Regions from separate parts of the Kitasatospora sp. NPDC059646 genome, predicted to be linked through region 3. Evidence: riboswitches for the same ligand, from Rfam matches in the RefSeq annotation. Region 3 holds a riboswitch; each other region holds the start of a gene.
What was found. A riboswitch is a leader RNA that binds a small molecule or an ion and turns the genes downstream of it on or off. The one in region 3 is predicted to bind cyclic di-AMP.
Positions count from the first base shown of each region.

Region 1: another riboswitch for cyclic di-AMP. It lies ahead of ACFV1L_RS11905 (transglycosylase family protein); the one in region 3 lies ahead of ACFV1L_RS33715 (M23 family metallopeptidase).
Region 2: another riboswitch for cyclic di-AMP. It lies ahead of ACFV1L_RS08205 (transglycosylase family protein); the one in region 3 lies ahead of ACFV1L_RS33715 (M23 family metallopeptidase).

Region 1 covers NZ_JBHWDS010000013.1:82,461-91,785, reverse strand. The annotation lists gene ACFV1L_RS11910 (MFS transporter) at 1-687, opposite strand, end outside; cyclic di-AMP (ydaO/yuaA leader) riboswitch at 1,248-1,414, shown strand; gene ACFV1L_RS11905 (transglycosylase family protein) at 1,418-2,614, shown strand; gene ACFV1L_RS11900 (CapA family protein) at 2,636-3,808, opposite strand; gene ACFV1L_RS11895 (diiron oxygenase) at 3,957-4,883, opposite strand; gene ACFV1L_RS11890 (pseudouridine synthase) at 5,016-5,963, opposite strand; gene ACFV1L_RS11885 (SpoIIE family protein phosphatase) at 6,100-9,204, shown strand.
Region 2 covers NZ_JBHWDS010000008.1:179,339-188,663, forward strand. The annotation lists gene ACFV1L_RS08180 (sugar ABC transporter permease) at 1-297, shown strand, start outside; gene ACFV1L_RS08185 (glycoside hydrolase family 13 protein) at 339-2,057, shown strand; gene ACFV1L_RS08190 (LacI family DNA-binding transcriptional regulator) at 2,083-3,105, shown strand; gene ACFV1L_RS08195 (AMP-dependent synthetase/ligase) at 3,165-5,096, opposite strand; gene ACFV1L_RS08200 (hypothetical protein) at 5,207-5,407, opposite strand; gene ACFV1L_RS08205 (transglycosylase family protein) at 5,533-6,789, opposite strand; cyclic di-AMP (ydaO/yuaA leader) riboswitch at 6,795-6,966, opposite strand; gene ACFV1L_RS08210 (G8 domain-containing protein) at 7,448-9,325, shown strand, end outside.
Region 3 covers NZ_JBHWDS010000074.1:20,831-30,155, reverse strand. The annotation lists gene ACFV1L_RS33765 (cytochrome P450) at 1-778, opposite strand, end outside; gene ACFV1L_RS33760 (ATP/GTP-binding protein) at 2,040-2,636, opposite strand; gene ACFV1L_RS33755 (DUF742 domain-containing protein) at 2,614-2,931, opposite strand; gene ACFV1L_RS33750 (roadblock/LC7 domain-containing protein) at 2,955-3,365, opposite strand; gene ACFV1L_RS33745 (ATP-binding protein) at 3,349-4,620, opposite strand; gene ACFV1L_RS33740 (hypothetical protein) at 4,851-5,072, opposite strand; gene ACFV1L_RS33735 (hypothetical protein) at 5,243-5,425, opposite strand; gene ACFV1L_RS33730 (TetR-like C-terminal domain-containing protein) at 5,457-6,035, opposite strand; gene ACFV1L_RS33725 (alpha/beta fold hydrolase) at 6,035-6,856, opposite strand; gene ACFV1L_RS33720 (YiaA/YiaB family inner membrane protein) at 6,986-7,276, opposite strand; cyclic di-AMP (ydaO/yuaA leader) riboswitch at 7,503-7,666, shown strand; gene ACFV1L_RS33715 (M23 family metallopeptidase) at 7,677-8,444, shown strand; gene ACFV1L_RS33710 (DUF3995 domain-containing protein) at 8,463-8,960, opposite strand; gene ACFV1L_RS33705 (hypothetical protein) at 8,992-9,325, opposite strand, start outside.

The DNA.
Region 1 (9,325 bases), on a different contig from region 3:
GCTCGACCACACCCAGGAGCGGTCGCACACCTGCCGCCATCCGACCCGGAGTTCGGCCAGGAAGCCGAGCCGCTCGGCCCGCTCCGCGTGCACCGGCCCGCCCACCGGGCCGAGCCTGGCCAGGACGAGGGCGCTGGCCGCGAAGCTCGCGGCGTCCACCAGCAGGGCGCCGCCGGGCCCGGCCAGGGCGACCAGCGCACCGGCCAGCGCCGGACCGACCACCAGCCCCGTCGAGCTCACGAACCCGCGCAACGCGTTGGCCTCGCGCAGCCGGTCCCCGGACAGCAACAGCGGAAGGAGCCCCGTGGACGCCGGCAGGAAGAACGAATCCGCCACGCCGAACACCACCATCAGCAGCGCCAGCGCGCCGACCGTGGCCGTCCCGGTGAACAGCAGCACCGCCACGGCGGTCTGGACCGCGCACCGCACAAGGTCCGAGGCCAGCATGATCCGCTGTCTCGGCATTCGGTCCGCCCACACGCCGCCGGCCAGCGTGAACAGCAGCATCGGCACCAGGCCCGCCGCGGCCACCAGACCGACGTCGGCAGCCGACCCGCCGATCGACAGCACGGCGAACGGCAGCGCCACGAACGAGACCCTGTCGCCCAGGACGGACAACGACTGGCCTACGAACAGCCGGGCGAACTGGCGCTCCGCTCGGAGCACTTCGGGAATCAGCCCAGCCATGGGCACCTCCACAGCAGGTCGGGGTAACGATCACCGCGATGGTAGGGAGCCGCCGAACCCGCTGTCGCGCGAATTATCCGCAACACCGACATTTGCCCCGATTGGTGCCAACTTGGCTCTGCCGCAAGCAGGTTGGGGTGCCGTCAGCCGGTGGCGAGCCGTTCCGGGCCGCCCGCGTTCCCTTCGTCCGGCCTCTCCAATCCCACCGATCGGCCAGATTTTCCCGACCGGCCGACCGACCTCCGGACCATCCCGCCGTCCGAACGCCGGACGCCGCACCCCGCCACCGCGCCGCCGAGGGCCGCCGCCGCCCCGCCGAGGGTCACCGAGGATCGCCGCCGCCACCGAAATGATCGTCAACAGGTCGCCCACGCACGGTCGCAGCGCTCCCCCGCTCCCGCAAGGGCGGTCCGTGTCCGACGGCCCTCCGGGCGGGCGTGATTCGACCGTGACGCGGGCGCGATGCGCTTGTGATTGCGCCGTTCGAGTGAATAGGCTCGGTCCGGCCCGCACCGCCGGGCCCCCGCGCGCGGTTTCGCCGAGCCCTGTCCGCCGCGTCGCCGGGTCGACCACCACAACCCGGGCAGGGGCGGGGGAACCACGCAGGACGCCGTTCCCCACGGCTAGGGGTGAAGCCGTCCGCGCCGGTCCGACCGGAGTGCGGCGGCCGGGCCTCCCTCCCGGCCCGAACCCGACAGCTCACCTCGCAGGCGTGCGGAGAGGATCGGGCATGCTCTTCACGGGTTCCGGACGCCACCGTCGGCAGAGCCAGGCGGAGAAGACGGCCGAGCGGGCGATCGCCGCGGCCGGCGCCGCCGGTGTCGGCATCGCACTGCCCCTGCTCGCGGTGACGAGTGCGCACGCCGCCCCCAGCGCGGTGTGGGACCGGGTAGCCGAGTGCGAGAGCGGCGGCAACTGGAGCGCCGACGCGGGCGACGGCCTGTACGGCGGCCTGCAGATCAACGCCCAGCGCTGGGTCGACTACGGCGGCACCCAGTACGCCGCACTGCCGAACGGGGCCACCCGCAGCCAGCAGATAGCGGTCGCCGAACGCATCCTGGCCACCGAGGGCCCGCAGCCCTGGTCCGGGTGCGCCGACTCGGCGAACCTCAGCGTGGCCACCGCCCCCGGCGTGGTGGACGACAACGACTCGGCGGACCAGACGGGTTCGCTGCGCGGCGCCCGCGGCGTCGCCGCCGCCAACGCGGCTCCGGACGGCACCGTCACCAAGCCGAGCGCCGCCCCGGTCTTCTCCGGCCTGCCCGGCTACGACCCCGTCTACCACGTCTACTGGTACCAGAAGAACGGCGGCTGGTTCTGGACCAGCCACCAGAGCCTGTACGAGCGTTACGTGCAGCTGACGAACCCTCAGCCGCCCGCCGCCACGCCCGCTCCGGGTACCACCGCGCCGAGCACCACCGTCCCGGACGGCCACGCCACCCCGACCGCGCCGGTCACCCCGGTGACCCCGGTCGTCCCGGTCGTCCCGGTCGTCCCGCTGCCGTCCACCGACCCGAGCGCCACCCCGAGCCCGTCCACGCCCGCCGGCGACCAGAACGGCAACCCGAACGGGAACGGGAACGGCAACAACGGCAACACCCAACCGCCCACGCCGTCCGCCCCCGCCACCACCACTCCGTCACCGACCGCTCCCGCCACGGACCCGACGTCCGCCGCGCCGTCCCCGGGCCGGGCCGACACCGCACCGACCGCCCCGGCCGCGTCCGCCGAGACCCCGGCGGCCGCGCCGAGCGCCGCGACCACCGCCCCGCAGCCGTACACCGTCGGCCCGGGCGACACGCTCGCGAAGATCGCCCGCACGCATGAACTGGACGGCGGCTGGGCCGAGCTCTACAAGGACAACCAGCAGGTGGTGGGCGAGAACCCGGACCTGATCCACCCGGGCCAGGTGCTGAACCTGGGCTGACGCCCGCCGGGCTGGCCGCCGTCACTTGGGGACGGCGGCCAGCCCGGTGCAGCCCCGCAGGCCGTCGCGGCGCTGTTGGGCGCTCTTCGCGGCACTGCCGGTCTGCGGGACGGGCACGCCCCGGCCGTCGATGTGCGCGGGGGTGAACGTTTCGCCGGTGACCCGCCCCTCGCCGGTGATGGTGAGCGTGGTGACGCCGGTCTCGTCGGAGGCGGTGTAGTTCGAGGTGCCGTACCAGAGGAAGTTGCCGAAGCCGTACGCCACGTAGGTGTTTCCGAGCATGCCCGCGCCGAGCATGGTGTGGGCGTGGGTGCCGACCACGGCGGTGGCGCCTGCGGTGGCGAGCTTCTTGGCGAGGGCGGTCTGTGCGGCGGTGGGGCAGGCCACGCCTTCCTCGCCCCAGTGCAGGTAGACCAGTACCACGGGGGCCTGCGCCTTGGCGTCGGTGACGGCGCGCAGCAGCGCCTTCTCGTCGAACGCGGAGGCGATGCCCGGCTTGTGCTGGCCGGCCCGCCACTTCTGGTTGGTGAGGTCGTCGACCTGACTCGCCGCCAGGACGGCGACCTTCACCCCGCGCACGGTCGTGAGGTGGGGCGCGTAGGCCTCGGTGGCGTCCTTGCCGATGCCGATCAGCGGGATCGGGGAGGCGGCCTTGGCGGCGAGGGTGTCGGTGAGGCCGTCGGGACCGAAGTCGACGGCGTGGTTGTTGGCCTGGGAGAGCACGTCGACGCCGGCGTCCTTGAGCGCGGTCAGCGCCTTGGTGCTGGTGCGGAAGGTGTAGGTCTTGGGTTCGGGCTTGCCGCGCCCGGTGATCGCGGTCTCCAGGTTGAGCACGGCCAGGTCGGCGGCGGCCAGGGTCTTGGCGATCGGTCCGAGCGCGGTCTCGGCGGCGGGGGCGGCGAGCCGGGCGGCGGTCCTCCCCTCGAAGTGGACGTCGCCGGCGAACGCGACCGTGATGCTGCCCGCCGCTCCGCTCGGTGCTGCCGCGCCCGCGCTCGTGGTGCTGCCCGCACTCGCGCCGCCGCCGTCCGCCGCGCCGGGGCTGCCGGATGCGGCGGACGGTGCGCCCCCGGCGGAGTCGCCGCCGGGGGCACTGGCCGTGGCCCCGCCGGCGGACGGCGTCGGGCCGCCGCATCCGGCGACGGTGGCGAGCAGCAGGGCGGCGGCGGCGGTGCCGAGTGGTGCGCGGCGCATGGTGATCCCCCCGGATCGTTCGATGCGTCGTACCCTATCCGCGCAGGTCGATCACCGGAAGGCCACATCCGCACCGGACGGTCACAACTGTGCGCCGGTGTCCTGTGCGTGCGGGGCCGTCAGCGACGGCCGGGGGTGTTCCGGCCGCTCAGGCGATCACTCCGGCGGCGCGCAGCAGCCAGCGGTTGGCCCAGCCGACCAGTCCGGCCCGGTCCAGGACGCCGATCACCTTCTGGGCCATCTCGGTCTTGGTGGCGCGCCAGTGGGGGTTGGCCCGGGCGACGGCCTTGCCGACCTTCGGGTCGATGCCGACGGCGGCGTAGAGCCGGGGGTGGATGAGCGCGGTGGTGGCGTAGTAGATGACGACGCCGAGGAACAGCTGCTCCCACCGCCGCTGCACCGGCCCGAGCCGCTTGCGGACGAGTTCCTCGCGGGCGTAGCTGATGTGCCGGGCCTCCTCGATGACGTGGATCCGGGAGACCTGCCGGGTGAGCGGCTGGAGGGTCTCGTCGTTCATCACTTCGCGCTGGAAGGCGTCCAGGATCTCTTCGACGTACATGGTGCCGCCGAAGGTCTGGCTGTGGGTGGAGATCGCTTTGAACAGCCGGCCGAGGTTGTGGGCGACGAATCCGGCGCCGTAGGCGGGAACGCCCATCTTGGCGATCATCCGGGCGAACATGATCGAGTGCCGGCACTCGTCGGCGATCTCGGTGAGCGCGTACTGGACGTGGTTGCTGGTGGGGTCCCGGTCGAAGGCGTGGCGCAGCAGCATCTGCATGAGGATCTCCTCGAACCAGATGCCGACGCTGGCGATCGAGGCGACCTCGTGCTTGGAGAGTTCGATGCGCTCGTCCTCGGTCATCCGCTCCCACAGGTCGGTGCCGTAGAGGGAGAGGTGGCGGGGCGGGCAGTAGTAGGCGCCGGGGACGGGGTCGGCGTCCCAGTCGACGTCCTTGAGGGGGTTGAACGAGAGCTTCGCGGAGGAGGCGAGCAGGCGTTCGGCGGTGCGCTCCCGGTCGGGGGCGGCGCGCTCGCGGTCGGGAGCGGTCGGGGTTGCGGCGGGCTGGGGCGGCATGCCGGCTCCTTCGCGGTGGGGGTCGAGGGGCGTCGTGGGTGGAACGGTGCCACTGCCGCGAAGGTAGAAGTTATTAGACTGCCCGTCAATACACTGCGCACAAGGAGGCCCCATCGCCGTCCCGACGAACCCTCAGGCGCCCCAGCCGTCCGGGTCGGCCCACGCCGCCAGCTCCCGCCGGCTGACGAAGCGCCGCGCCCCGCCGTCCACCGGGTCGGTGAACTCCAGCGAGCGAGCCAGCAGTTGGAGCGGGCGCCGGTAGTCCTCCGGGTCCTGCTCCGGCAGCAGCGCGGGATATATCGGGTCTCCGAGGATCGGCAGCCCCAGCCCGTTCATGTGCACCCGCAGCTGGTGGGTGCGGCCGGTGCGCGGTGCCAGCCGGTAGCGGCCCACGCCGTCGCGGGCCTCCAGCAGCTCGACCCGGCTCTCCGCGTTGGGCTCCCCCGGCACCTGGTAGGCGTCCAGCCGCCCGTGGTCCTTGACCAGCCGGTTGCGCACCGTGGTCGGCAGCGCCACCGCCGGGTCGTGCCGGGCGATCGCCTCGTACCGCTTGACGGCCTCCCGCCGTTCGAACAGGCCCTGGTAGGCGCCCCGGCAGGCCGGATCGGCGACGAACAGCACCACGCCCGCGGTGAGCCGGTCCAGGCGGTGGGCGGGACTGAGCCGGGGCAGGTCGAGGTCCCGGCGCAGCCGGGCGAGGGCGGTCTCGGTGGCGTGGCTGCCCCGCGGCGTGGTGGCGAGGAAGTGCGGCTTGTCGGCGACCACGATCCGCTCGTCGCGGTACAGCACCTCGACGGGGAACGGCACCACGGGTTCGGGCGGCCCGGGTTCGCGGTGGAACCACACGTGGCCGCCGGGCCGGTAGGGCGTGTCGGGGGCGATCGGAGCGTCGGGGCCGGCGAACTCGCCCGCTGCGAGCATCGCGGCGATCCGCCCCGGCCCGGCGGCCGTGCCGTAGCGCTCCTCCAGGTAGGCGCCGACGGTCGGCCAGGTGCCTTCGAGCGGCAGCCGCACGTGCACGGGGTCGATGCCGTCGCGCTGCGGGAGCGGGCTCGGCGGGGCGGGGGTCCTACGCGCCACCGGGCGCCGCCTGCGGGTCGGTCCGACGGGTGTCCATCCGGCCCACGATAGCGGGCGCTCACCCGTCTGGGCGCGCGCGGTCTGCCGTGCGACGATGGCAGGGCGGTACCCGCCCCCGGAAACGGCAGGTGGCCAGATGGACACCGACAAGCAGGGCATCCCCCGGACCCGCGCCACCTCTCCGTTCACGGAGGGCGGTGCGCCGCTGCCGGACGGCCTGCTGGCCATTCCGGTGGCGACGGCGCTGGTCGCGTCCGACGGCCGGATCCTGCACTGGAGCCCGGACGCCGAGACCCTGCTCGGTTTTCCCGCCTCGCAGGCGGTGGGCGCCCGGGCCGCGGACCTGCTGGTGGGGGCGGAGCGCCGTCCGGAGGTGCTGGAGCTGTTCGCCCGGATCCTCGGCGGCCGCCCGTTCTCCGGGGTGTTCCCGGTGCGGCACCGGGACGGGCACGTGGTGCGGCTGGACTTCCGGACCTTTCCCATCCTCGGCCCGGGCGGCGTCCCGATGGTGCTGGCGGTGGCGTCCGACGTCAGCGCGGTGCGGCGGCTGGCCTCCGACCTGGCGGTGCTGGACGGTTTCTTCACCCAGTCCCCGGTCGGCATGGCGGTGTTCGACACCGATCTGCGCTTCGTCCGCCTGAACGACGCGCTGGCCCGGATCAACGGCGTACCGCGGGAGCAGCACTTCGACCGGCGGCTGACCGAGGTCCTGCCGAGCATCGACGGGCAGCAGGTCGAGGAGATGATGCGGCGGGTCCTGACCGAGGGGCAGTCGGTACTGGACGCCCGCACCCACGGCCGGACGCCGGCCGATCCGGAGCGCGAGCACGCCTGGTCGGTGGCCTGCTTCCGGCTGGAGCAGCCGGACGGCACGGTGCTCGGGGTGTGCGTCACGGTCGTGGACATCACCGACCGGTTCGAGGCGGAGACCGCCGCCGAGGCCGCCCAGCAGCGGCTGGCGCTGCTGAACGACGCGTCCACCCGGATCGGCACCACGCTCGACCTCCCCACCACCGCCCGGGAGCTGGCCGAGACGGCCACGCCGCGGCTGGCCGACACGGTGATCGTCGAGGTGCTGGAGTCGATGGTGCGCGGCGAGGCGGGTGCCCTGCCGGACCGTTCCGACCGGTCCGCGGTACTGCGGCGGCTGGCGTTCCACACCGTTCCCGGCAGCGGAATGTGGTCGATCGGCCCGGTCAACGCGGTGCAGCACTACCATCCGGGCAGCCCGTACGCGTGGGCGCTGACGCACAGCCGGCCGGTGCTGGTTCCGCGCGCGGACGACCCGGCGATGACCTGGTTCGCCGATGATCCGGTGCGCAGTGCCGCGATCCACGAGCAGGGGGTGCGGTCGTTCATGGTGGTGCCGCTGATCGCCCGCGGATCGGCGATCGGCACGGCGACGTTCATGCGCTCGCGCACCGAGGCCCCGTACGACGAGGGGGACGTGGCGCTGGCCGGGGAGCTGTCGGCGCGGGCTGCGGTGTCGATCGACAACGCGCTGCTGTACACCCGGGAGCGGGACGCGTCCGAGCAGCGCCAGCGTGCGCTGGAGGCGGCCGAGACCGCCCAGCAGCGGCTGGCGCTGCTGAACGAGGCGTCCACCCGGATCGGCACCACGCTGGATCTGCAGCTGACCGCGCAGGAGCTGGTGGACGTGGTGATCCCCCGGTTCGCGGACTTCGTCACGGTCGACATCCGCGAGGCGGTGCTGGCGGGCGAGGACCCGGAGCCGGTGCCCGAGTCGGGTTCGGTGCTGCTGCGGGCCGTCGCGGTCGGCGAGCGGGTGAACGACGAGACCGGCGCGGCCGGGGTGCGGATGGCGGACGCGGCGGACGACGTCGGCGGGGCTTCGCACTCCGCGCACCTGTACGCGCAGGCGATGCGCACCCGGCGCTCGGTGCTGGTGCCGCACGTCGACGAGGCGGCGCTGCACCGGATCGTCACCTACCCGGACCGGGTGCAGCCCAGCCTGGACGCGGGCCTGCACTCGTACCTGATGGTGCCGCTGCTGGCGCGCGGCCAGGTGCTGGGCGGGGTGGAGTTCGCGCGGATGGCCAACCCGGAGTCGTTCACGGCGGCGGACCTGGCGCTCGGCGAGGAGTTGGCGGCGCGGGCGGCGGTGTGCATCGACAACGCCCGGCTGTACCGGCGGGAGCGGGACACCGCGCTGACCCTGCAGCGCAGCCTGCTGCCGCAGGACGTGCACCGCACGCCCGGGTTGGAGATCGCGCACCGGTACCTGCCCTCGACGGTGGGCGACGAGATCGGCGGCGACTGGTTCGACGTGGTGCCGCTGACCGGCGGCCGGGTGGCGCTGATCGTCGGCGACGTGATGGGCCACGGCATCCGGGCCGCCGCCACCATGGGCCAACTGCGGACGGTGGCGCGCACGCTGGTGACGCTGGACCTGGATCCGGCGCGGGTGCTGCGGCGGCTGGACGAGGCGACGGCGCAGCTCGGCGAGGGCCAGTTCGCGACCTGCGTGTGCGCGGTGTTCGACCCGGTCGACGAGGAGTGCGTCCTCGCCTCGGCGGGGCACCTGCCGCCGGTGGTGTCGGAACACGACGGGCAGGCCCGCCTGGTGCAGCCGCCGCCCGGGGCTCCGCTGGGCGTGGGCGGCGTGCCGTTCGAGTCGATCCGGTTCCCGCTGCGCGAGGACGGGCTGCTGGTGCTGTACACGGACGGGCTGGTGGAGCGGCGCGGCCAGGACCTGGACGAGGGGCTGGAGTTGCTGCGCAAGACCGTGACGCACCGTCAGCGGAACCTGGAGCGGGGCTGCGACGTGGTGCTGGACGCCTTCGGGGCGACGATGGGGCAGGACGACGTCGCGGTGATCATGGCTCATGCCGGGCCGGTCGGCGAGGACCGGCTGGCCACCCTCCCGCTGTCCGGCGATCCGGCGCTGCTGCGGCACGCCCGGCAGTTCACCCGGCGGACGCTGTCGGGCTGGGGGCTGAGTTCACTGGTGGAGCCGGTGGTGCTGCTCACCGGGGAGCTGCTGTCGAACGCGTTGATGCACGCGGGTTCGCCGCTGCAACTGCGGTTGTTCCGGGGGACGCTGCTGACGGTGGAGGTGTCGGACGCGGACAGCCGGGAGCCGCGGCTGCGGCCGTCGGGTCCGCACGACGAGGGCGGCCGGGGCATGCAGTTGATCAACGAGCTGGCGCACCGCTGGGGCAGTCGGGCGACCCGGGACGGCAAGGTGGTCTGGTTCGAGATGGAGATCCCGGCCCGCTGATCCGATCGTCCCACCGGCAGGCCTCGATTCCCGCGGCCCACCGCCCGGTCCTCGGCGCCCTTCTCGACCCGTATCGCTCACCCGCCGCGGCAGCGGCGCTGCGCCGGCCGGGTGACGGCGC
Region 2 (9,325 bases), on a different contig from region 3:
CCGTTCGGCACCTTCTGGCGGCTGATCCTGCCGCTGGCCCGCCCGGGCCTGGCGGTCGCCGCCTTCTACTCCTTCCTCACCGCGTGGGGCGAGGTCGCCTACGCCTCCACCTTCATGCTCTCGTCCAGCAAGTACACGCTGGCGGTCGGCCTGGCCTCGTTCGTCAGCGAGCACGACCACCAGTGGCAGCTGATGGCCGCCACCTCGGTGCTCATCGCCATCCCCGCCGCGGTCGTCTTCTACCTGGTGCAGCGCCACCTGGTGACCGGCCTGACGGCCGGCGCCGCGAAGTCCTGAACCTCCGTCACCTTCCACAGCACCCAAGGGATGACTGTCCAATGACCCAGAACCTGGCCGACGCCTCCCGGCCCGCCGCCGTTCCCGCCGCTCGGACGACTGCTGCGACCACCGGGGCCTCCAGAGGCGGCTGGTGGCGGGACGCGGTCATCTACCAGGTGTACCCGCGCAGCTTCGCCGACGGCAACGGGGACGGCATGGGCGACCTGCCCGGCATCCGCAGCCGCCTGCCCTACCTGCGCGACCTGGGCGTGGACGCGGTCTGGCTGTCGCCGTTCTACGCCTCCCCGCAGGCCGACGCCGGCTACGACGTCGCCGACTACCGCGCCGTCGACCCGATGTTCGGCACCCTGCTGGACGCCGACGGGCTGATCCGCGACGCCCACGACCTGGGCCTGCGGATCATCGTCGACCTGGTCCCCAACCACTCCTCCGACCAGCACGAGTGGTTCCAGCGCGCGCTGCGCGAGGGCCCCGGCTCCCCGCTGCGCGAGCGCTACCACTTCCGCCCCGGCAAGGGCGAGAACGGCGAACTCCCGCCCAACGACTGGGAGTCCATCTTCGGCGGCCCGGCCTGGACCCGCAGCACCAACCCCGACGGCACCCCCGGCGAGTGGTACCTGCACCTGTTCGCCCCGGAGCAGCCCGACTTCAACTGGGACAGCCCCGCGGTCGCCGACGAGTTCCGCTCCATCCTGCGGTTCTGGCTCGACATGGGCGTCGACGGCTTCCGGATCGACGTCGCCCACGGCCTGGTCAAGGCTCCCGGCCTGCCCGACCTCGGCAGCCACGACCAGCTGAAGCTGCTCGGCAACGACGTCATGCCGTTCTTCGACCAGGACGGCGTGCACGCCATCTACCGCAGCTGGCGCAAGATCCTCGACGAGTACCCCGGCGACCGGATCGGCGTCGCCGAGGCCTGGACCCCGACCGTCCAGCGCACCGCCAACTACGTCCGCCCCGACGAGCTGCACCAGGCGTTCAACTTCCAGTACCTGGGCACCGACTGGGACGCCGGCAAGCTCCGCGAGGTGATCGACCTGTCGCTCGACTCGATGCGCCCGGTCGACGCCCCCACCACCTGGGTGCTGTCCAACCACGACGTCACCCGGCACGCCACCCGGTTCGCCAACCCGCCCGGCCTCGGCACCCAGATCCGCACCGCCGGCGACCGCGAACTCGGCCTGCGCCGGGCCCGCGCCGCCACCCTGCTGATGCTCGCACTGCCCGGCTCGGCGTACATCTACCAGGGCGAGGAGCTCGGCCTGCCGGACGTCACCGACCTGCCCGACGAGGTCCGCCAGGACCCGTCGTTCTTCCGGCAGGCCGGCCAGGACGGCTACCGCGACGGCTGCCGGGTGCCGATCCCGTGGTCCGGCACCGAGGCCCCGTACGGCTTCGGCCCGGTGGCCGGCGGCCCCAGCTGGCTGCCGCAGCCCGCCGGTTGGGCCGACCTGTCGGTGGAGGTCCAGACCGGCGACCCGACGTCCACGCTGGAGCTGTACCGCTCCGCGCTGGCCGTCCGCCGCGCGCAGCCCGCGCTCGGTGCCGGCACCGACGTCGAGTGGCTGGCCGCCCCCGAGGGCGTGCTGATGTTCCGCCGGGACGCGGCCGAGGGCTCGTTCGTGTGCACCGTGAACACCACCGGCGAGACCGTCGGCGTTCCCGCCCCCGGACGGCTGCTGCTGTCCTCCGCGCCCGTGGCGGAGTCCGGGACCGTCGAACTCCCCGCGGACAGCACCGCGTGGTGGGCGGTCTGAGGTGGTTGCAATAGGCTCTGGGATCGTGACTACGGCGCGACTATCCGACATCGCGGCGCAGGCGGGGGTCAGTGAAGCCACCGTCAGCCGCGTACTCAACGGCAAGGCGGGCGTCTCCGCGACGACCCGCCAGACGGTGCTGGCCGCGCTGGACGTGCTCGGCTACGAGCGGCCCACCCGGCTGCGCCAGCGCAGCGCCGGGCTGATCGGCCTGATCACCCCGGAGCTCAGCAACCCGATCTTCCCCGCGCTCGCCCAGGTGATCGAGCAGGTGCTCAGCCGGCACGGCTTCACGCCGGTGCTGTGCACCCAGACCCCCGGCGGCTCCACCGAGGACGAACTCGTGGAGATGCTGGTGGAGCGCGGCGTGGCCGGCATCGTGTTCGTCTCCGGACTGCACGCCGACACCACGGCCGACCACGACCGGTACGCCAAACTGGCGGGCCGCCAGGTCCCGTTCGTGCTGATCAACGGCTACAGCGAGAAGATCGCCGCACCGTTCATCTCCCCGGACGACCGGGCCGCGATGTGGATGGCCGTCCAGCACCTGGTCGAACTCGGCCACGACAAGATCGGGCTGGCGGTCGGTCAGAAGCGGTTCGTCCCCGTGCTGCGCAAGATCGAGGGCTTCACCGCCGCGCTCCAGCAGCTCACCGGGCGCACCGCGGAGGAGGCCGCCGACCTGATCCACCACACCCTGTTCAGCGTGGAGGGCGGTCACGCCGCCGCCCAGGCGCTGCTCGACAAGGGCTGCACGGCGATCGTCTGCGGCTCGGACATGATGGCGCTCGGCGCGATCCGCGCGGTGCGCCGCCGGGGCCTGTCGGTGCCGCAGGACGTCTCGGTGGTCGGGTTCGACGACTCGCCGCTGATAGCGTTCACCGAACCGCCGCTGACCACGGTCCGGCAGCCGGTCGAGGCGATGGCCACGGCCGCCGTCGACGCCCTGCTGGAGGAGGTCGGCGGAAACCCGGCGCAGCGCTCCGAGTTCATGTTCCAGCCGGAACTGGTGATGCGCGGTTCCACCGGCTCCGGTCCGCGCACCTGACCCGACCGGTGCCCGACCCGCGGCCCCCGTTCCGCCCGGAGCGGGGGCCGCGGGCGCGTTCAGCCGTAGAGCTGTTCGATGTCCCGCCGGTAGGCGGTGCCGACGGCCTGCCGGCGGACCTTCAGCGACGGGGTGAGCAGGCCCCGTTCCTCCGTGAAGTCGCCGGACACCACCCGCACCCGGCGGATCGACTCGGCCCGCGAGACGGTCGAGTTGACGGCCCGCACGGCCTCGGCGAGCGCGGCCAGCACGGTGCGGTGCAGCGGGACGGCGGTGCTCACCTCCGGCGCCGCCCCGGTCTCCGCCCCGCCGCCGGGGGCCGGCGGGCGCTCCTGCAGGAAGCGCTCCACCGCCTCCGGGTCGAGGGTGAGCAGCGCGCCCACGTACGGCCGGCCGTTGCCGACCACCAGGCACTGGCTGATCAGCGGGTGGGCGCGCAGCCGGTCCTCCAGCGGGCCGGGGGAGACGTTCTTGCCGCCGGAGGTCACCAGGATCTCCTTCTTGCGGCCGGTGACGGTCAGGTAGCCGTCCTCGTCCAGCCGGCCCAGGTCGCCGGTGGCGAACCACTGCTGCCGGACCGGCCGCCCGGCCCCCGACTCGTAGTAGCCGTCGAAGAGCTGACTGCCGCTCAGGAACACCTCGCCGTCCTCGGCGACCCGCACCGCGCTGCCCGGCACCGGGGGCCCGACGGTGCCCGGGCGGGGCCGCAGCGGCGGGTTCACGGTGGACGGGCCGGTGGTCTCGGTCAGCCCGTAGCCCTCGTACACCAGCACGCCCGCGCCGGCGTAGAACAGCAGCAGCTCCGGGTCGATCGAGGAGCCGCCGCTGATCGCGTAGCGGATCCGGCCGCCCATCGCCTGCCGCACCCGGCGGTACACCAGGGCGTCGTACAGGCCGTGCGCCAGCCGCAGCGACAGCGGCGCGTGCGGGCCCTCCCCGGCCAGCGCGGCGAGTTCGGCGCGGGCGTAGCGCACCGCGACCGCGGCGGCCCGGTCGAAGACCCGCGCCGCGCCCTTGGCCTGCGCCTCGGCCCGGCCCAACTGGTGGATCTTCTCGAACAGGTAGGGCACGCCGACCAGGAAGGTGGCGCCGAACGCGGCCAGGTCGGGCCGTAGTTCGTCGGGCTTCAGGGACGGGCTGTGGCCGATCCGGATCCGGCCGTACACGCAGGTCACCTGGATCATCCGGCCGAGCACGTGGGCCAGCGGCAGGAACAGCAGGGTGGACGGCTCCTCGCCGGTCGCCGCGCTGAACACCGGCTCCAGCATCGCGTGGCAGTTCGCCGCCTCGGTGAGGAAGTTGGCGTGGGTCAGCAGGCAGCCCTTGGGCCGGCCGGTGGTGCCGGAGGTGTAGATCAGGGTGGCCTCGCTGTCCGGGCCGAGCGCCTCCCTGCGCCGCGTCAACTCGGCGTCCGGGACGGCCCGTCCGAGCTCACCGAGGGCGCCGACGGCGTCCTCGTCCAGCCGCCACAGCGGCACCGTGCCGCCGGTGCGGGCGATCGCCACGGTCAGCACCTCGGCGGTGGCGGCGTCCTCCGCGACGGCCAGCACCGCGCCGGAGTCCCGGACGATCCACTCGGCCTGCTCGATCGAGGAGGTCGGGTACACCGGGACCAGGGACGCGCCGGCCGCCCAGGCCGCGAAGTCCAGCAGCGTCCACTCGTAGCGGGTGCGCGACATCAGCAGGATCCGCCCGCCGGGCCGCACCCCGGCCGCGACCAGGCCGCGGGCCGCGGAGGCGACCTCGTCGGCGAACCGGCGGGCCGTCACGTGCTGCCAGCCGCCGTCCGGCCGGCGTCGGGTCAGCACCTCGGCGTCCGGGGCTTCCCGGGCGTTGCGGAACGGCAGGTCGGCGAGGCTGCCGGCGTCCGGCGGCGGGACGAGGTGGGGGGTGCGGGCCTCGACGACCCGGCCGCCGGAGCGCAGGACTTCGACGGGGGCGCGGTCGCGCAGGTGTTCGGCGCGGGCGGCACGGGCGAGGGGGTGTGCCATGGCGAACTCCCTTGGAGGGGGGTGGGGTCCGCCCAGGGTAGGGACTCGGCCGCGAACTTACTAGACGGTAAGTTCCTTGCAAGTAACAGAGGTTGGTCGAGCCTCCGGACTCAGCCCTGCTCGGCGTCCGGCGCCGGACCGGCGAACCGCTCGCCCTCCCGGCTCCCGCCGGTCCGCGCCTCGGTGCGCCGGCCGGTGGCCAGGAAGTCCCGCACCAGCAGCTCCACCGCGTCCTGCGGGCTGCTCACTCCCAGACGCATCATCACCTCCAGCGCGAGGTCCGCCTCCAGAGTGATCGTCAGCTTCGCCATCGCCACGCTCCCCGGTCCCGATGAAGTGCTTCCGGCCGAGGATAGGCCGCTGCCCCGGAGCCGACCAGGGTCTCCGGGGCAGCGGCGCTCACGGACCGGCGTCCGTCACCTCGCGAGGGGCGGGATCAGACGCGACCGGCGAAGTCCGGCGCCCAGTTGGCGATGGTCATGGTGCGCACGCCCGCGCTCGGGTTGGCGGCCTCGACGTACTTGCCGTCGCCGACGTACAGCGCGACGTGGTAGACGCCCGAGTTGGCGCCGTTGTTCGACCAGAACAGCAGGTCGCCCGGCTGCAGGCTGTCCAGCGAGACGCGGGTCGCGTAGTCGGCCTGGTCGGCCGCGACGCGCGGCAGGCTGATGCCGGCCTGGCGGAACGCCGCCTGGGTGAGACCCGAGCAGTCCCAGCCGCCGTTGCCGGTGCCGCCGTAGATGTACGCCTGGCCGACCTTCGACAGCGCGAAGTCGATCGCGGCGGCCTTCGAACCGGTCGCCTTGGTGGCGGTGGCGGTGGTCGCGGTGCTCTTGGCGGTGGTGCTCGGCTGGGCCGCGGCGGTGCTCTTGGCGGTGCTCTTGGCGGTGCCGGAGGACTGGCCGCCGGAGCGGTCGCCCTTCCAGTTCGAGCCGTTGGACGAGGACTTGGCGGCCGGGGCGGACTGCCGGGCCGGGGCCTCGGCGACCGAGACGTTGCCGAGCGCGAGCTGCTGACCCGGGTAGATCACGTCCGGGCCCTCGGTCAGCACGTCGCGGTTCAGCTCGTACAGCTTCTGCCAGCCGCCCTCGACGTGCTGGCGCTGCGCGATGGTGGACAGCCAGTCGCCCGCCACCACGGTGTAGCTGCCGGCGGCCCGGTCGGCCGCGGGGGCGCCCTGCTCGGCCTGGCGGCGGGTCTGGCCCTGGTCCTGCCGGCGCGGCTTCGGGGCCGGCGCCTGGGTCTGCTGCTGGGCGGTGTCCTGGGCCGGCTTGGCGGCGGGGGCGGCCGGCGCGGCGGTGTTCGCGGAGGTGTCGACCTGCGGGGCGGCGCCGCCCTTGGTCAGACCGGCCTGGATCGAGCACACCGGCCAGGCGCCGGGGCCCTGCGAGGCCAGCACCTTCTCGGCGACGGCGATCTGCTGGTCCTTGGTGGCCAGGTCGGCGCGCGCGGCGTACGCGGTGCCGCCGAACTCGGCCCAGGTGGAGGCGGTGAACTGCAGACCGCCGTAGAAGCCGTTGCCGGTGTTGATCGACCAGTTGCCGCTGGACTCGCACTGGGCGACCTTGTCCCAGGTGGCCACCGAGGCGGCGGAGGCGGTGCCGGCCGTCAGGCAGGGGATCGAGAGGCCGATGCCCACGACACCGGTGGTCGCGATCAGACGGCGGGCGCGCTTGGCGCTGATGGGCAGCATGAAGATGCGTTCCTCTCCCACGCCTGCGAGGTGAGCTGTCGGATTCGGGCCGGAGTCGCCCGGCCGCGCACACCTGTCGGCGCGCACGGCTTCACCCCAAGCCCCGGACCGGTCCGTGGACCCGCCCAGGGCGACTTACCTGGTTCCCCCGCCCCTGCCGCGGTGCGTCTCGCATCAGCCGGCCCACCCGGCGGCAGGACTCGGCGTTCCGGGTGAGCTGGGTCCGTGTGTCCACGAACGTGGGCAGGAGATTAAGCGGATTTAAGGATGATTCGCAAATGCCTGTGACGGGCATCACCGGGCCCGAAAAACGCGATCAAGGAATTCCGGACGAACTCCGCTGTGAATGGCGAGAACTGGGCGCACGTCAGGAATTCGACGATCTTGAGTCCGATTTGGGGTGTTATGCAGCGGCGTGCGGGAGTATTCACCCCGCTGGGCGTTTTGATCACGGGCAGCGGGGACGTTTTGCGGGTGAATGTCCCGCTCCGTTCCGGCGGTTGCCCGGCCCGCCCGCACGGCCGCGGAATTCCGGCACCGGCCTGACGGTACGTCATAATGCTTAACCCGCGCGGAAGTCGCGCATTTCCGTCCGGCCCGCCGCCTATGCTGCCCCCGACGATTCGGAGTCCCTGCACGCGTTCGGGAGGCGGCCATCGTGGAGCACTGGGAGAACGGGCGCCACCGGCGGCCGCCGATCGGACGGCGGCGGATGCTGACCTGGCTGGCGGTCGGCACCGTGACGGCGGTCGGCGGGGGAATGGTGCTGCGCCAGTCGCTGGCCGGGGCGGCGGAGGAGGCCGCCCCGCCGCCGCCCGGCGCAGGGGCGACGGGCCATCAGCACCCCCGCGCCGTTCCCGCCGCCTCCGGCCCGCAGCCGACCCCGCCCCCGCCGCCGGTCGACGAGAGCGGGCGCACGTGGTCGGACGCCAAGGGCTGGGGCGGCAAGGTCCCCGGTCCGGGCAGCGCCGTGCGGATCACCGACCGGGTGGTGCTCGACACCGACGCCCGGGTCGGCTCGCTGCTGATCGACACCGGCGGCTCGCTGGTCTTCGCCAAGGACAGCTCGCTGACCCTGGAGAGCGGCGGCAACGTCGAAGTCCGCGGCACCCTCGCACTCGCGCCCGACCAGGCGCACACCCACACCCTGCGCTTCCCCGACATCGACGAACGCCGCTTCCGGGGCGGCGGCACGACCGTCGTCGACACCGACACCGGCCTGTGGGTCACCGGACACGGCTACCTCCGGCTGGACGGCGCGCCCCGCACCGCCTGGGTGCGCGCCGCCGCCGACCTGAAGCCCGGCGACACCGTGCTGCGACTCGCCGCCGCCCCCGAAGGCTGGCAGCCGGGCGACGAACTCGCCGTCACCCCGACCGCCCCGCCCGACGCCGAGTCCTTCTCCACCTCCTACGACCTGGTGACGGTCCAACGGATCGACGGCCGCGACGTCGCGCTGACCGCACCGCTCCAGCACGCCCACCCGCGGGTCGGCGTCGGCGGCGGCGCGACCTTCGGCGCCGAAGTGCTCAACCTGACCCGCAACGTCCGGGTCGAAGGCACCGAACAGGGCCGCGCCCACGTCCACCTGACGTCCAGCCGCCCCGCCGACGTCCGGCACGCGGCGCTGCGCCGGCTCGGCCCGCGCACCACCGGCAAGGACACCTGGAACGGGCAGCCCGTCACCGAACCGGTGCTCGGCCGGTACGGGCTGCACTTCCACATGCTGCTCGACACCTCGCGCGGCACCGTGGTCGAGGGCGTGGTGGTCCGCGACAGCGGCAGCCACGCGTTCGTGCCGCACCACAGCCACGGCATCACCTTCCGCGGCTGCATCTCCCACAACACCTGGGAGGACGCGTACTGGTGGGACGGCCCTCTCGACACCCGCACCCCGCAGGGCCCCTCCGACGACATCGGCTACCTGGGCTGCGTCGCCTCCCGCACCGTCTTCGAACCCAACCCGCGCGGCTACCGGCTCACCGGCTTCAGCCTGGGCGCCGGCACCGGATCGACCGCGCGGGACTGCGTGGCCGTCGGCGTGCAGGGCGCCACCGGCGCGTCCGGGTACGAGTGGCCGGAGACCGCCGAAGGGGTGTGGACGTTCGAGAACTGCCTGGCGCACAACAACCTGGAGAACGGCGTCTTCGTCTGGCTGAACGCCGAACACCACCACACCGTCACCGGCTTCGTCGCCTACCACAACGGCGGCTGGGGCATCGAGCACGGCGCCTACCTCAACGACTTCGACTACACCGCCTCGGTGCTGTACGGCAACGCGGCCGGCGGCATCGCCGTGCACGCGCTCGGCCGCGACAAGGGCACCGTCTTCGACGGGCTGCTGATCGACGCCGCCGGGCACTCCGACTACGCGGTGGCCACCCTCAAGCACCAACTCGACGGCGAGCAGGTCACCCTGAGCCGCAGTCGGCTCACCGGCTACCGCAAGGCCGGGGTGGCGTTCCGGGCCACCTCCGACGGCAGGCCCGACGACATCGCCGTGCTGGACTGCGAGTTCGGCGACGGCCCGGAACTC
Region 3 (9,325 bases):
CGAGCAGGGCGCGCACCGCGTTGCAGATCAGGTTGAGGGTGGTCTCGTGGCCGGCCACGACGAGCTGCATCAGGATGCCGATGAGCTCCTCCTCGCTGAGCCGGTCCTGCTCCTCGCGGGCGGCGATCAGCGCGGTGGTCAGGTCGTCCGCCGGCTCGACCCGCTTCGCGGCGGTGACCCGGGCCAGCAGCCCGCCCAGGTTGAGGGCGGCGGTGGCCCCCGCGCCGGGCGTCGCGGAGGAGCTGACCAGGGTGTTGGACAGCTCGTGCAGCAGGTCCTGCTGCTCCTCGGCCAGGCCGAGGAGTTCGCCGATCACCTGCATCGGCAGCGGGTAGGCGAAGTGGGTGCGCAGGTCGAAGTCGCCGTCCAGGGCGGCCACCCCGTCCAGCAGGCGGGCGACGCGCTGCTCGATGGCGGGGGCCAGTTCGGCGATCCGGCGCGGGGTGAGCGCCTGCGAGACGAGGCCGCGCAGCCGGCGGTGGTCGGCGCCGTCCGAGGTGGTCATGCCGGGCACGGTGATGAAGGTCATCAGCGGCCAGCCCTCGGGGAGCCGGCCCTCCTGGTACAGGTTCCAGTGCTTGGCGTTCTTGGCGACCCGCGGGTCCGCGAGCAGCTCCTGCAGGGTGTCGTGGTGGGTTATCGCCCAGACCACCACCCCGCCAGGGAGCTCCACCAGCGTGGCCGGACCGTTGGCGCGGAGCCGCCGGTTCTCGGCGTGCTGATCGGACCCGACGGGGTCGAGCCCGACGGGCTGGAGCTGGTCGGCGGTGGTGTCCATGCGGTCTCCTCGGGCGAAGCGGGGCGGGGCGGGACGAAGGCGCTGTACAGCACCGGCAGGCTGACCAGGGCGCGCGACCACGGCGACGGACGCCACCTCAACTCGTGCGCCGGTACCGCCAGCTGAAGGTCCGGCAGGCAGTGCAGCAGGGTCTCGATCGCGGTCTCGACGATCACCCGGGCCGGGTCCTGGGCGGGGCAGACGTGCCGGCCCGCGCCCCAGGCGAGGTGCGCCCGGTTGCCCGCGATGCCGTCCGGGCCGTGCGCCGCCGGGTCGTCGTTGGCACCGGCCAGGCCGAGCACCAGCATGTCGCCCTCGCTGATGTACTGGCCGCCCAGCACGGTGTCCGACACCGCCCACCGGCCGGGGAAGTTCTGCACCGGCGGGTCGCGCCACAGCACCTCGTCGAGGGCGTCCGCGACGGTCGCCCGACCGCCGGTCAGGGTGGTGCGGAAGCGCCGGTCGGTGAGCAGCAGCCGGACGGTGTTGCCGATCCAGTTGATGCAGGGCTCGTTGCCCGCCACCAGGATCACCATCAGGTGGTGCACCACCTCCTCGTCGCTGAGCCCGACGGGGTGGGTGATCAGCCAGGACGCCAGGTCGGCGCCCGGCCGCTCGCGGCGGCTCAGCACCAGGTCGGTGAGCAGGCCGAAGAACTCGGCGGCGGCGCGCTGCGAGTCCTTGCTGCTGTCGACCAGGTCGGTGATCAGGCCGACCAGGTGCGGGCCGTCCTCGGCCGGCAGGCCGAGCAGCCGGGTGAACACCAGCAGCGGCAGCCGCTTGGTGAACTGGCTGACCAGGTCGGCGGTGCCGTCCGGGCCCCAGCTCCCGATCAGCCGGAGCGCGGCGTCCTCGGTGGTCGCCCGGAGCCGGTGGTGGTCGATCTTCGCCAGGGTGTCCGCGACGGCGCTGCTCAGCCGCTGGTGGGCGGCGCCGTCCATGCTCTGCAGGGTGGGGCGCCAGGTGGTCATCGGGATCAGGTGCGAGTCGGCGCTCAGCCGGCCCTCCCGCTGCACCCGCCAGCGCCGCGAGTCCTTCGAGAACAGCTGCTCGTTGCGGGTCAGTTCGAGCATCTCCGGGTAGCCCAGGACCAGCCAGGCCTCCACCCCGGGCTCCAGCTCGATCGGCGCCACCGGCCCGTGCTGGGCGCGCAGCCGGGCGTACAGGCTGTGCGGGTTCTCGGCGACCGCCGCCCCGTACAGCGGGGAGCCCTGCGCACGGGTGTACGGGCAGCCGGTGGCCTCCCGGTGGTCGGGAACGGTCACGTCAGCTCCTCGGCGGCGGCCCGCAGGTGGTCGACGAAGGCGATCAGCAACTGGTGCGCGGCGTCCGGGTCGCGGACGTCGCAGGACAGGATCGGCACCCCGGGCAGCAGGTCCAGGGCGGCCCGCAGCTCCTCGTCCGGGTAGTCGGGGGTGTCGGGGAAGACGTTGACCGCCACCACGAACGGGATGCCCTGCTCCTCCAGCAGGCCGAGGACGTCGAAGCACTCCTCGATCCGGCGCGAGTCCACCAGCGCGATCGCGCCGAGCGCGCCGCGCGACAGGTCCTCCCACAGCGGCCAGAACCGCTGCTGGCCGGGCGTGCCGAACAGGTACAGTGCCAGGTGCTGGTTCAGGGTGATCCGGCCGAAGTCCAGCGCCACCGTGGTGGTGGTCTTCTCCGGACGGCCCGTCAGGTCGTCCACCCCGGCGCCGGCGGTGGTCATGGTCTCCTCGGTGCGCAGCGGAGCGATCTCGCTCAGCGCACCGACCAGTGTGGTCTTGCCGACCCCGAACGGGCCGGTGACCAGGATCTTGACCGCACCCTGGACGGTGGACGGCAGATAGGTCGGCTCAACGGAGCTGACGGAGGCCAACCAGCACCTCCTCGAGCAGTGAGAGCGGGACCTGCTCGGCCTGCCGCACCGGCGGCAGGACCTGAACGGCCCCGAGGTCCAAGAGATCGCCGACCAGCACCTTCAGCACACTGATCGGCAGGCCGAGGTGGGCGGCCACCTCGGCTATCGACAGCAGTTCCCGGCACAGCGCCAGGATCGCCTGCTGCTCGCGGTTCAAGGCCGTCGGATCGACCGCGGCCCCCGGCACGGTCCGCACCAGGCTCTCGAACTCCAGCACGTTGCGGCTGGCCCGGCTGCGCCCACCGGTGATCACGTAAGGCCGAACCGGCCCCCGCCTCACCGCAGGTCCCCGGCGGTGGCGTGCTCCTGCCGCGGTGCGGCGGTCAGGTGGCTGCCGATCCGCTCGACCAGCGTCTGCATCTGATAGGCCACCAGGCCCGCGTCCACCGCCTCGGTGGCCAGCACCGCCAGGTGAGTCCCGGCGCCGGCGGCGACCACGAACAGGTACCCGCCGCCGAACTCGATGATGATCTGCCGGGTCGGCCCGTCGCCGAAGCCCTGCGCCACACCCCGGGACAGCGACTGCAGCCCGGAGCAGGCGGCGGCCAGCCGCTCGGCGTCGTCCCGGCCGATCTTCGGGCTGCGGCCCATCTCCAGGCCGTCGTTGGACACCACGACGGCGTGCTGGACCTCAGGGACGGTGACGATGTCGGTCAGCAGCCAGCCGAGGTCAGGGGTTGTGGTCATGGAAGTCTCCCGAGCGCTGGGGAAGTTGAGGGGAAGCGGGGAATGCGTCGTGGCGGCCCTGCTCGGGCCGCCGGTCCTGCTGGGCGGCCGAACGGCCGCTGGCGGTCCCGGCCTGGAACAGCGACATGAACGTCTGCGCCTCGCGCGCACAGCGCGGCGGCGGCGCGGGCTGCTCCGGGGCCCGGGACCCGGTCTGCTGCGGGGCGCTGCCCCGGCGGTTGACCCGCCGCGGCAGGGTGCCGCCCTGCGGGGGGACGGCCGGCCGGCCGGCGTCCGCGGCGACGGACGGCCGGGGGGCCGCCGACGCCGACGCCGACCGGACGGCCACCGGCTCGGTGCGCGGGGTGCTGCTCGCGGGCCCCGGCAGCGAGTCGGTGAGCAGCGCGGACGGCAGCAGGACGACCACCCGCACACCGCCGTACGGCGAGGGCGCGGAGTTGATGGTGACCCGGAAGCCGTACTGCTCGGCGAGCCGGCCGACCGCGGCCAGGCCCAGCTGCGGGACCTCGCCGATCCGGGACACCTCCAGCGAGCCGCCGCCGGCCAGGGCGGCGCTCGCCTTGGCGACCGTCACCTCGGTCATGCCGACGCCGCAGTCGTCGATCTCGATGACCGCGCCGTTGTGGACCGGCATCAGCGTGACGTAGACCTGGGAGCTGGGCGGCGAGTAGCGGGTCGCGTTGTCCAGCAGTTCGGCCACCGCGTGGATCAGCGCCTCCGCGGCCGCGCCGAGGACGGCGGTGTCCACCCGGCTGTTCACGACCACCCGCTGGAACGGCAGGATGCGCGACTGGGCGCCGCGCACCACGTCCTCCAGCGCGACCGGCTCCGGCCAGTGCCGACCGGCCCGGGAGCCGCACAGCACGGCCAGGGTCTGCGCGAGGCGGGCCTGCTGGGCGGCCGCGTGGTCGGCCCTCAGCAGTCCTTCGAGCAGCACCGGGTCGTCGTGGGTGCGTTCCATCTCGTCCAGGCCGGCCTGCTGATCGTGGGCCATCACCAGGATGCGGCGGGCCACGCTGAGGAAGGCGCGGCGGGTGGCCGCGTTCATCTCCTGCTCGCGCAGCGCCGTCTCGGCACCCGCCTGACGGTCCGCCAGTTCGGCGGCCAGCCGGTCGCGGAGGCCGGCCAGCTCGCCCTCGGCGTCGGCCAGCCGGCCGCGCAGGGTGCGGGTGACGGCGCGGGACCGAGCGGTGGCCGCGAGAGCGAGAAGAGCGAGCAATGCGGCTGCTGCCAAGCACCATTGAGTGGTCGTCACGCGCGAATTCTAGGGTGGTATTCCTACTGACGTATGAACTGATCGAAGCATTGCTGTTCAGAGCGCGTCAATACTGGACAGAACCGGCGGAGCCGGACGTCCGCATGGGCAGCGGCCCGGTGGGGCGGAGGCAACGCCGCGTCGCCCCACCGGAACTCACGCTCCGTCACCTTCGTCGCCGTCAGTGGCGCTTCGCGCGGGGAGGTCGCCGCCCGCGCCGCGGCCCGCCGCTACTGGCCGTCGACCTCGCCGTACGGCTGTGGCTGCTTCGCCGGCACCGGCCGCAGCGAACGCAGGCTCCGGGCCACGGTGAAGCAGCGCGCCAGCGCCGCCCCCCAGCCCTCCGGCTGCGGCGCGTCGGCCCGCGGGATCGCAAGGGCTCCGTCGGGGGCGGTCCGGGGGGCGGGGATCAGCCCCGTGCCGGGCCGGATGTGCTGCGTCGCCTGCGGCATTGTGCTGTCCTCCGTGCTTGTCGGTCACACCCGTGGAAGGTCTCTACGCGGTATGACTTCCCGACCGGAGGACAGTGTTACGCACCGGTGGTGACGGAACGGTGGGGGACAGGTTGCGAAACGGTGAGGAGGGGCGCGCGGCGGGAGGGGTGCGCAGGCGGGCGCCGTTGTCAGGCCGGCGAGCCGTCCTCCTGGACGTTCTCGGCGAGCGGCCGGTCCGGGGCGGAGAGCGTGTCGGTGTGCGGGGCGGTGCCGCCCGCGTCCTCGTGGGCGGCGTGCGCACTCGGCGCGGTGAGCGAGGCGACCACGCCGACGGCGAGCGAGGCAAAGGCGAGCAGGCTGCGCTTCTTCATACCGGGTAGAACGCGGCAGGCCCCCCTCAGGTCACGCCCCGCGCGCACCCGGCCAGTCGGCCAGGCCGTCCACCAGCACCCGGGTCAGCCGCTCCAGCGTCACGTTCCGGTCCTCGGCGAGCTGGAACGCCCCCGCCGTGGTCAACGAGGCGAATCCGTGGGCCGTCGCGCGCAGCGTCCGTGCGGCGTGCACCGCCTCGGAGCCCTCCAGGCCGTATCCGCGCACCACCGCGAACAGCACGTTCACCAGCCGCTCGCCGGCCGCCGTCAGCTCCGGGTCCGGGTCGGGCGCCTGCGGCAGCGCGGCGTAGCGCCGCGGGAACCGGACGGCGTAGTCGGCGTACGCGGCGAGCAGTGCGGCGACCGCGCCGTCCCGGGAGTGGCCGAGGACCGCCGCGGAGAGGTGGTCGGTGAGCTCGTCGACGGTGCGGACGGCGACCAGGCGGCGCAGCTCCGGCAGGCCGCCGGCGACGTGCTTGTACAGCGAGGGGGTGGCGACCCCGGCCCGGGCGGCGACGGCGGCCAGGGTGAGCGTCCCGGCCCCCTGGGCGTCGATCAGGTCGAGGGCGTGGTCGACCACCGCGGTGGGGGAGAGTCCGGCGCGAGCCATCAGCGGGCGACCTCGTTCAGGAAGGGGAGCAGGGCGTCGGCGACCGCCTGCGGGTGGCCGGCCATCGGGTAGTGGCCGCCGTTCTCGATCATCACCTTACGGCCGCGCAGCGCGGCGGCCTGCCGGTCGGCGATCAGCTCGGGGTTCGGGAAGTCGGGGTCCTTGGAGCCCATCAGCACCAGGGCCGGGGTGTCGACGGCCGCGCACCAGCCGACCGGCGCGGAGTCGCCCGCGAGGTAGCCGCGCACTGCGGCCCGGCGGGCGGGCTCGCGCAGCATGTCGGCGAGGCCGGCCCGGTAGGCGTCGAAGTCGGCGGGCCGTTCGGTCGGGTAGTAGAACTTCTGCATCGCGCCCCACAGGCCCGGGAAGCGGGCCACCAGCGGGCCGGCCGCCGCGAACACCGCCTTCTGGAAGGCGTTCAGCGGGAGGTTCTCGATGAAGGCGTCGATCAGCACGATGCCGCCGGTGCGCTCCGGGGCGAGCCCGGCCGCGCGGACCACGGTGGCCCCGGTGTAGGAGTTGCCGACCAGGACGGCGCCGTGCAGGTCGAGGTGGGCCAGCAGGGCGACCAGGTCGTCGGCGATCGCGGCCGGGCTGTAGTCGGTGAAGCCGGTGGAGGACTCGCCCAGCCCGCGCAGGTCCATGGTGATCACCCGGTGCCCGGCGGCGCTCAGCAGCGGCGCGAGGTGCCGGTAGACGGCGCGCTTGTCGAGCATGCCGGGCAGCAGGACCACCGGGACGCCGGCTCCGGGCGTGTCGTCGTAGGCGATCCGGCCGCCGGTGACGTCGAGGTAGCGGGTGGTGCCGAGGGTGCTGTTCATCGCGGGCCTCCTGGGCGGGCGTTGCGGTGCGCCGGGCGCTGGAGGCCCGGCCGACTGCCGATAGCCATAAAGCTAAGGCTAATAGCTTTAGCCGTCAACCCGGCGCGGCCGGCGCGGCCCGACGCGGCGTCAGACGCCATCCACCTTGAACGGGTCGTGCTCGGCCAGCAGCTTCTCCAGCCGGGCCTGGTCGACCCGGCTGGTGATCGCGCCCTCCTCCTGGCGGTCCCGGATCACCTTGGCCAGCGTGAACGCGGAGGTGATCACGTACAGCAGTCCGATGGCGAGGAAGGCGCGGACCCAGGCGCTCACCGGCAGGTTGGCGATCCCCAGGGCGAGCGAGACGGCGGCCAGCGCGAACGAGGCGACGGCCTGCAGGAAGTAGGCGGAGGTGGTCCGGTGCGGCACGGGTGCGGTCATGGCACCAGGGTCGCGCCGGGCCGCGGGCGGGTCGTGAGTACGAATACTCAACCGCGCTGTCACCATCCGTCATGCTCCACCCGGGTCCACCTGGTGAATCGTCACAAATCGCCCATAGGTCGTCAGGAAAGTTTGGCTGTCTCCCGGGAGGAGCTTGGAATCATGGGGTCCATAGGATTAACGTTTGATAACGCAGCGCGGTCGGCAACGCCGTAACCATGCGGCACCGTGCGCCACGCCTAATCCACTTGGGCACGCCCCTCGGGGAGTCCCAGGAGCCGGGGAACCACGTTCCACCGGGGTGAATCGGGACGGCCCTGGGCCCGACCGTAGGAGACCTTCCACCTCCGAACCCGTCAGCTAACCCGGTCGGCGACAGGGAAGGAAGGAGCACGCCCCAGTGGCGTCGACCTACACCGATGCTTTCGGCACCCAGCTGCTCGACCCGCCGGTCGAGCCGGAAGCCGCCCGGCACCGGCTGCCCCGGCAGTCCCGCACCGGCGCGCCCCTGCTGGGCGTCACCGCGATGACCGCCGCGCTCGGCGCCACCGCCCTCGCCGCCGCCCCCGCCCAGGCCGCCGCCCCGGCACCCGTCACCGCCGCCGACGAGGCCTCCGACGGGCTGCTCGCCGCCGACCCCGGGCTCGCCCTCGCCGCCCGCATCCAGCAGCAGGCCGACGGCCAGCGCACCGCCGCCGACGAATCCGCCCGGCTGGCCGCCGCGCAGGAGGCCGAGGCCAAGCGGGCCGCCCAGCAGGCCGAGGCCGAACGCGCCGCCCACACCCTCCCGGTGGCCGGCTACCAGCTGACCGCGCACTTCGCGCAGTCCGGCGCGCACTGGGCGCACCTGCACACCGGCCTGGACTTCGCCGCCCGCACCGGCACCCCCGTCGTCGCCGTCGCCGGAGGCACCGTCACCTCGGCGGGCTGGTCCGGCCCCTACGGCTACCGGGTCATCCAGACCCTGCCCGACGGCACCGAACTCTGGTACTGCCACCTGTCCCGGATCGCCACCGCGGCCGGCCCGGTCGCCCCCGGCACGCTGCTCGGCGCGGTCGGCGCCACCGGCAACGTCACCGGCCCGCACCTGCACCTGGAGGTCCGCCCCGGCGGCGGCGCCCCGGTCGACCCGCTGCCCTGGCTCCAGCAGCTCGGCCTGCAGCCGTAGGCCGCAGCCCCACCGCGCTCACCGCCGGCCGCCGCGCTCCGCCAGGAGCCGGCGGCCGAACGCCGCACAGGCGAACAGCAGCCCGCCCGCCAGGAAGAACGGCTCGTACAGCACGGTCGCGAAGCGGTCCGTCGCGTCCATCCCCGCCACCGTCCGGTGCCCGGCCGCCAGCGCCGCCCAGTCCGGCACCGACGGCGCGGCGTGCACGAGCAGCAGCGCCGCCGTGCCCCGAGCCGCCGTCAGCAGCAGACGGGGCGACAGCCCGCCGCCCCACGGCCGGACCAGCGCCAGCGCCAGCGCCGCGGCCGCCGCGCACAGCGGGACCGCCACGACGTCGATCACCAGCAGCGGCGGGCTGCCGAGCACCGACAGGCCGCCCGGCAGACCGAGCCGGCCGCCCAGCAGCCAGTACAGGTGCACCAGCGAGAACCAGGCCGACCAGAGCGCGGCGCCGTACGCGGCGGCCCGGCGGAAAGGGTGGCGCAGACCGGCGGCCGCGGGAGTCATCAGGTCCATGGCTCCACCCTGGCCCGGCGGCCCGCGACCCTCAGTACGTCTCGGGGGCCAGGTCCGGGAACTCCTCCAGGAGCAGCCGCGACAGCCCCGGGACGGTCCACTCGCCGCACAGGTCGATCGCGGCCTGCGCCACCGCCTCCTCGAAGTCCTCGAACTCCCCGGCCAGTTCGTCCGGCATCGGCAGGCCCCGGGCGTTCAGCTGGGCCAGGTTGCGGTAGCTGCGGCGCATCAGGCCCTGCTCCAGCAGCCGCCGCGCCCCGTCCGTGGACACCCCGACCAGCAGCGCCCGGCCCGGCCCCCAGCCGCCGTCCCCGTCCAGCCCGGGCGCCTGCTCGAAGACCGCGAACCGTTCCTCCTCCGGCAGT